2 regions of the Oceanimonas sp. MB9 genome follow, and region 1 is predicted to be linked to the other one. Evidence: predicted binding sites of a transcription regulator. Region 1 holds the regulator's gene; the other holds the start of a gene.
What was found. Region 1 encodes LexA, which represses DNA repair genes until DNA is damaged. Its sites were predicted from a motif close to ANCTGTNTNNNNANACAGNT; they were not measured.
Positions count from the first base shown of each region.

Region 2: OJHNALOF_RS15510 (YebG family protein) is a predicted target of LexA. The motif match lies at 1,828-1,847, and genes of this name have one in related genera.

Region 1 covers NZ_VFBE01000001.1:29,813-33,612, forward strand. The annotation lists gene ctaD (cytochrome c oxidase subunit I) at 1-262, opposite strand, end outside; gene coxB (cytochrome c oxidase subunit II) at 281-1,426, opposite strand; gene lexA (transcriptional repressor LexA) at 1,632-2,246, opposite strand; gene ubiA (4-hydroxybenzoate octaprenyltransferase) at 2,325-3,197, opposite strand; gene OJHNALOF_RS00185 (chorismate lyase) at 3,194-3,781, opposite strand.
Region 2 covers NZ_VFBE01000009.1:895,665-899,464, forward strand. The annotation lists gene OJHNALOF_RS15500 (Bcr/CflA family multidrug efflux MFS transporter) at 1-544, opposite strand, end outside; gene OJHNALOF_RS15505 (DNA replication terminus site-binding protein) at 608-1,501, opposite strand; gene OJHNALOF_RS15510 (YebG family protein) at 1,862-2,146, shown strand; gene OJHNALOF_RS15515 (ABC transporter ATP-binding protein) at 2,211-3,800, opposite strand, start outside.

The DNA.
Region 1 (3,800 bases):
ACACCATGATAAGTCCGTGCATGGTGGTCATCTGGTTAAAGAAGTTGGGCTCCACCAGTTGCAGCCCGGGCTGAAACAGCTCGGCCCGAATCACCATGGCCATGGCGCCCCCCAGCAGGAACATGGTCAGGCTGAACAGCAGGTAGAGGCTGCCGATGTCCTTGTGGTTGGTGGTAAACAGCCAGCGGCCCAGTCCCCGGGCGGGGCCGTGATGATGCTCCTCTCCCACCAGGTGAATGTCCGCGGTTTCAGTGCGATCCATCTGCGCCATCACTGCCCCCTATTGTCCCTGTCTGGCCTGATGAATGTCCTTGGGCTGTACCAGATCCCCGGTGTCGTTGCCCCAGGCATTGCGTTCATAGGTGATCACCGCCGCCAGCTCCTTGAGCGCCAGCTGCTTGTCAAAGCTCTGCATGGCGGTGCCCGCCTTGCCGTACAGCACTATGTTGATATGGCCAGCCCTGTCATTGAGCACCATGTCGCTGCCTGTAAGGGCTGGAAAGGCACCGGGAATGCCTTCGCCATTGGCCTGGTGACAGGCGGCGCAGGCTTTCTGGTAAACCTGCTCGCCCAGGGTCATCAGCTCCTCCCGGCTCATGTTCATGGCCAGCAGTTCCTGCTCGGCGGCCCTGGCCTCGGCCTGTTCGGCCCTGACCTGAGCCAGCCAGCCATCAAATTCCTCGGGTGAGCGGGCATCCACAACGATGGGCATAAAGCCGTGATCCTTGCCGCACAGCTCGGCGCACTGACCCCGGTACAGGCCGGGCTCGTTAATGCGGGTCCAGGCCTCGTTGATAAAGCCGGGCACGGCGTCCTTTTTCACCGCAAAGGCCGGCACCCACCAGGAGTGAATGACGTCGTCGGAGGTGATCAGGAAACGCACCTTGCGATCCGTGGGCAGCACCAGGGGATAATCCACCTCCAGCAGGTAGTTGTCTCCCTTGGTCACCGTGCCAGCAATCTGCTGGGGCATGGTGGCCAGCAGGCTGAAAAATTCGACGTCTTCGTCGAAGTAGCGGTAATGCCACTTCCACTGAGAGCCGGTGACCTGCACGGTGAGATCGGGTTCGGACGCGTCTTCCATCGCCACCAGGGTTTTGGTGGCGGGAATGGCCATGGCCACCAGAATGAGAAAGGGAATAATGGTCCAGAGGATCTCGACCTTGGTGCTTTCGTGAAACTGGGCGGCCTTGGCCCCTTTTGACTTGCGATGGTGAATAATGGCCCAGAACATGACCCCGAACACCACCAGGCCGATAACGGCACAGATAATGAGGATGGTCATGTGCAGGCCGTAAACCTGCTGGCTGATCTCGGTGACCCCTTCGGTCATGTTAAGACGGGTCTGCGCCCGCGCAGGCAGGCAGACCAGCAAGGACAATAGCAACAGCAGAATCGGCTTCACGCGCACCCCCAATCGTTTCATCCTGTCACCCGGAGTACTCAAGTCTGGAATGAATGTGTGCCGAACGACTACATCCCTTAGGCTCGGCTGACTCTAAGTAAAGCAGCACTCAAGGAAATGTAAAATATAAAGATTTTAGGACTGAGGATGGGGGAATAGGGGTTGTAACGGGAGCTGAGTGAAGAAAGGACCGGCAGGCAGGGGCCTGCCGGTTGAAACGACGACGTTAGAAATCACCGTTGCGGATCACGCCCACGGCCAGGCCTTCAATGGTGAGCTCCTGGCTGCGCAGATCCACTTCAATGGGCGAGAGCTCTTCGTTTTCCGGGATCAGGCTGACCTTGCTGCCCGTACGCTGAAAGCGCTTGACGGTCACTTCGTCGTCGAGCCGGGCCACCACCACCTGGCCGTTGCGAACCTCCTGGGTTTTGTGCACCGCCAGCAGGTCGCCGTCCATGATGCCGATGTTCTTCATGCTCATGCCCTGCACCCGCAACAGAAAGTCGGCAGAGGGGTGGAACAAGCCAGGATCAAGCCGGTAATGGCTCTCGATGTGCTGTTGCGCCAATATGGGTTCACCGGCGGCCACCCGGCCCACCAGCGGCAGGCCCTGTTCTTCTTCCGCCTCTTCCCCGGCCAGGCGAATGCCCCGGGAAGTGCCGGGCATGATTTCAATCACGCCCTTCTTGGCCAGCGCCTTGAGGTGCTCTTCCGCCGCATTGGCGGACTTGAACCCCAGCACCTTGGCAATTTCCACCCGGGTGGGCGGCATGCCGGTTTGCTGAATGTGTTCCTTGATAATGTCCAGCACCTGCGACTGGCGGGGAGTAAGGGCCTTCATGATGAAACCTGTCTGTTTATACAGTTAACTGTCAGTATATCCAGTAATGAGTCCAGAGCAAGCCCCAAAGCCTTCCACTTACCACAGCGCCAGCACCAGGCCGGCGAACACCGCCATGCCGGCGTAGTTGTTGTTGAGAAAGGCGCGAAAGCAGGGCATGCGCTCCCGATCGCGAATCAAGCGCTGCTGATACACAAACAGGCCGGCCACCGCCAGCAGGCCCCAGTAAAAGGGGGCGGCCAGTTCAAACGCTCGGCCCGCCGCCACCAGCAGCAACAGGGTAGCCAGTTGCAGCAGGCCCACAATCAGCTTGTCGCGCCGGCCAAACAGAATGGCGGTGGACTTGACGCCGATTCTGAGGTCGTCGTCCCGATCCACCATGGCATACATGGTGTCGTAGGCCACGGTCCAGGTCAGGTTAGCGGCAAACAGCAACCAGAGGCCGGCGGGCAGGCTGTTGCTCTGGGCGGCAAAGGCCATGGGAATGGCCCAGGAAAACGCGATGCCGAGAAACAGCTGAGGCAGGTTGGTAAAGCGCTTCATAAAGGGATAGAGCGCCGCCCAGAACAGACCCGCAAAGGCCAGGCCAATGGTAAAGGCATTGGTGGTCAGCACCAGCACAAAGGAAATGCCCACCAGCAGGGCAAAAAAGCCCAGCGCCTGGCGCTCGGTGAGTTCACCGGCGGGCAGCGGCCGGGCCTGGGTGCGCTTGACATGACCGTCGATATGGCGGTCGGCGTAGTCGTTGATCACACAGCCGGCGGAGCGCATGGAAAACACCCCGGCCACGAACACCAGCAGCAGCCAGGGTGACGGTAACCCGTCGGCGGCAATCCACAGTGCCCACAGGGTGGGCCACAGCAGCAGCAGGGTGCCAATGGGCTTGTCGAGCCGGGCCAGGGCCATGTAGGCGCGCCAGCGCGGTCGGGAAGGAGAAGTCAGGGTGGTCATGAGGTCGTGTCCTGCATTGTGTCCTGATAGAGAGCCGAAGCCGGCAAAAAGAGTTCGGTCACCAGCACTCGGGCGGCGCCGGTGCTGAGGGTGGAGCGGCGCGCCCAGGGCGCAGGGGCAAAGCCGGCGTTCAGCCCGGTACGCTCGGCCAGTCGCCGATATTCAGTAGCATTCAGGCGCGCGAACTCAAAGGGCGTGCGCTCCAGATCCGGCGCCTCGAACATCAGCTCACCCAGCGCCCGGGAGCCCAGCCCGGCCAGCGCCGGCAGCGCCCGTTGCGTGGCGGAAGAATAGAGCGAGCTGGCATAGACCCAGGGCCGGCCGTCACAGCACAGCAATACCTCTCGACAAAAGGCCTGGTCACAGCCGAGCAGTTCCGCCTGGGTCGGTGTGAGCGACCGCAGGCTGGCATCGCTCAACAGCTGCACCTCAAACTGCCGGCAGTGCCGGCGCAATAGCCGGGTCAGTGACCCGGTGTCATGCAGCCAGGCATTCAGCACCGGCGCAGCCGGCGTTTCGCTTCCCCAGCGCCAGAGGTGATCGGCGCTGGAGGCCGTGTTTTGTTCATCAAACAACAAAGACATACAATTGCTTTCTGGTCCT
Region 2 (3,800 bases), on a different contig from region 1:
GAATACGCAGGGCCAGTGCCACCGACACCAGGGCACCAATGATGGCCAGCAACACAAAAATGCTGTGCCAGTGCCCCACCAGCAGCAGATAACCACCGACGATGGGGGCGACCAGGGGCGCCAGGGTCATCACCAGGATCACCATGGACATGATGCGGGCGAACATGTCCCGTTCAAACATGTCCCGCAACAGGGCGTTGAGCACCACGGAGCCGGCGGCGCCGCCGATGGCCTGCAGCAGGCGAAAGGCCATCAGGGTTTCAATGCTGTTGGCAAAGGCACAGCCAATACTTGCCAGGGTAAAGAGGCCAAGCCCGCCCAGCATGACCGGCTTGCGTCCGACCGAGTCGGCTAGGGGTCCATAGAGCAGTTGACCGAGGGCAAAGCCCGCCAGAAACACGCTGATGGTCAACTGGGCCTGGGATACGGGTACGTCCAGATCCCGCGCGATGGCAGGCAGGCTGGGCAGATACATGTCGATGGCCAGGGGGGTGAGGCCGGCCAGGCTTGCCAGCAGAAGCAACAGGGAAAACGGCAATGCCATAACGCCATCCAAAAGTTACAAAAGAAACATCAGGCCATGATAGCACCGCCGCCAAGGCCAGTCTCAGGGTTGGTAGGGATAAATGTGCAGCCGGGGAATCAGTGGCTCCCCACCGATGCGCGCGGCGCGCCGCTTTCGGGTTTTCGCCGGCGGGTAGTCGGTGAGGTGGGAAATGGCGGGAACTTCATCCTGACACAATATCAGTGGGAGGTGCGCCTTGAACTGCTGCTGGCGGGGGGACAATGGCTGGCTCCAGCGCACATTGACCATGGGGTGGGTTTTCACCGGCCGGCGCAGGCGCAGCTCTACCCCGGCCGGCAGCCGTTTGACGTCGTAGATTTCCCGGTCGATGCAGGTTTGCCAGGTAGTGGCATCCACCAGCGGGGGAGGGCTTTGCCGGCTTTGCATCAGCTGCGCCACCAGTTTGGTCTTGTCGACTTTCTGAATGATCTGTTTGTTGGCCCAGGTAAAGCCGAGCCTGGACGCGGTATAAGGCAGCAGGGTGAGCTGGCGGTAGACCTGCAGAGTGATAAGACCGGGAAAGGTGTCGTGCACCAGCGTAAATTTTTTGTCTTTGTCGTCCAGTTGCTGCACCAGGGCACGAAAGGCTTGCTTGAGCCGGTTGATGTCGTCGATCAGCGGAGCGATGGCAGCACGGCTGTCGGCCGGTAACAGCACAAAACCGGGCAGGCGATAACTGGCCTTGGCGGAGCAATCGGGCTTGATATGCCAACGGCTGAAACCGATGAGGCTGGCTTTCAACGCCTCTTCACCGGTTAACCGGTGTTCAATGGTAATGTGTTCGAGAGGATCGTGCTCCTTGCCCTGAGCGACCTCGGGCAATTGGTAACAGGTTGCCTGAGTACCGGCATGGGTGCGAAGTTGTTGAGCCAGTTCGCTTATGGCGGATTCCAGCAGGGAGAGGGTATGACGAAGTTCGGCGGCCAGGGTAAACATAATAATCTATTATGCCAACATACAATAATGACTTAATCATAATCTCGATTGGGGAATGTGCAACACCCAAGAAGGGGTCTTCAGGGAAATGAATCGAAATTTAACATAAGTTGATGGTCTGCGTAGATTGAACACAAAAAAAGCCAGGTACAAAATCCGTGTACCTGGCTCAGGGGAATGGCTCATTAACTGAGCCGTGCGCTAGTAGAGACCGCCCGAGGCCGGGCGCCCTCTGTGTAAATTTTAGACTTTAATCGACCTCTCGCCAGCCCATGTGGCTAAAAACACCTACTTACGAGCGGCTTGCAATTGAAGGAAGAGCTGATTACTGTATTTATATACAGATAAAAGGAGTCCGCCATGGCCGTAGAAGTGCAATATCGCGTAGTACGTAACGGAATCGAGAAAATGACCTTTACCAACAAAAAAGAGGCCGATGCCTACGATCGCCTGCTGGAGCTGGCTGAGCATATTGAAACCGTGCTGGAGCAGGGGCCGGTGAACCTTGAAGAAACGGATAGAGAAGCGTTGGCATTGTTTCTGGCCCAGCACCAAGCCGAGCTGACCGGCCCGAAAAAAAAGCCCGCCAGAAAGGCGGACAAGGCTGAAAAAGCCGGCGATGACGCGATCAAGGCCGTCGCCTGATATCTAACAGGCCGTTCACGGCACCTTGTTTTATCACTCGGCACCCGCCCGTAAATCAATAATTTCAGCTGTATAAGGTTCGGTACAGACCCGGCTGCTCCAGCAGCTCGTGGTGAGTGCCGGACTGGCTGATCTTACCATCCTCAAACACGATGACCCTGTCGGCCTGGCGTACCGAGCTCAACCGGTGCGCCACTATCAGGGTGGTGCGATCCTTGAGGAAGCCCGACAGCGCCTGGTGCAGGCGCTGCTCGGTATCGGTATCCAGTGCCGAGGTGGCCTCGTCGAGAATGACGATGGCCGGATCCTTCAGGATCATTCTTGCCACCGCCAGGCGCTGTTGCTGGCCTCCCGAGAGCCGAACGCCCCGTCGGCCAATTTCGGTATCCAGGCCGTTATCCATGGCCGCAATTACGTCATCCAGCTGTGCCACCCTGAGAGCCTGCCAGATGGCTGCGTCGTCGTGATCATCTCCCAGGTTCAGGTTAGCGCGCACGGTATCGTTGAACAATACCGGTTGTTGCAGCACCGTGGCCACGTGTTCCCGTATGGTGGCAAAGCCGATATCGGTGCTGCTGGCACCGCCAAAGCGAATGTCGCCGCTGTTGGCGGGGTAGAGGCCCAGCAGCAACTGAATAAAGGTGGACTTGCCGCCGCCGCTGGCCCCCACCAGGGCGACTTTTTCGCCGGCGCCGATACTGAGACTGATGTCGTCCAGCACACGGCGTTCGCCATCGTAGGAGAAGCTCAGGTTGCGCACCTCCACCGGCAGGGTAGTGCTACCGATAAAGGGGTTGATGCCACCGGCCGGAGCGGGAGCCTCTCCCAGGGCCAGCATGGCGTTGATGCGCCGGCGGGCGGCATCGGCGGCATAGAAGGAATACTGCATGTTGAGCAGCTCCTGTACCGGCCCCATCATGAACCAGAGGTAGCTGAACACCGCGAAAATCTGACCCACGGTCAGGTCTGTGTACAGCACCATGATCATGCCCACGGCGCGAAACAGCTCCACTCCCGATAAAAACAACAGAAAGCTGGCCTTGCCGGCGGCCTCGCTCTTCCAATGATACTCAATGGCGGTATCGCGCACGCCCCTGGCCTTGTCGATGACCCGCAACAGGTAGTGACGTTCACGGTTGGCGGCACGAATTTCCTGAATGCCGTCCAGGGTTTCCACCAGCGCCTGCTGAAACAGCTCAAAGGCCTTGTTTTCATCGCGCTTGAGGTGCTTTACCTTGGAACCCAGGCGGCTGGAAAAGAACACCACCACCGGATTGAGCAACAGAATAAACAGGCCCAGCTGCCAGTTCAGCAGCAACAGCACCACGGCGGTGCCCAGCACGCTCAGCAGGCTTATCAGCAGCCGGCTCAGGGTTTCCCCGAGAAACTTGTCGAGGGTTTCAACGTCGGTGATGTAGTGGGAGCTGACGCTGCCGGCACCCACCGACTCAAAGGCGCGCATGGGGGTGCGCATCAACTGACGGGTAAGGCGGCGGCGGATCTGAAAGGTGATGTGTTTGGCCACATGGGCAAATTGCCGGCCCTGCAATATGTTGAACACCAGGGCCAGCGCGCGCAGCAACAGGGTAACCAGCAGCACCGCCAGAATATAGCCCACGCCGGTCTGCCAGGCCGTGGGTAACAGCGGGTCGAG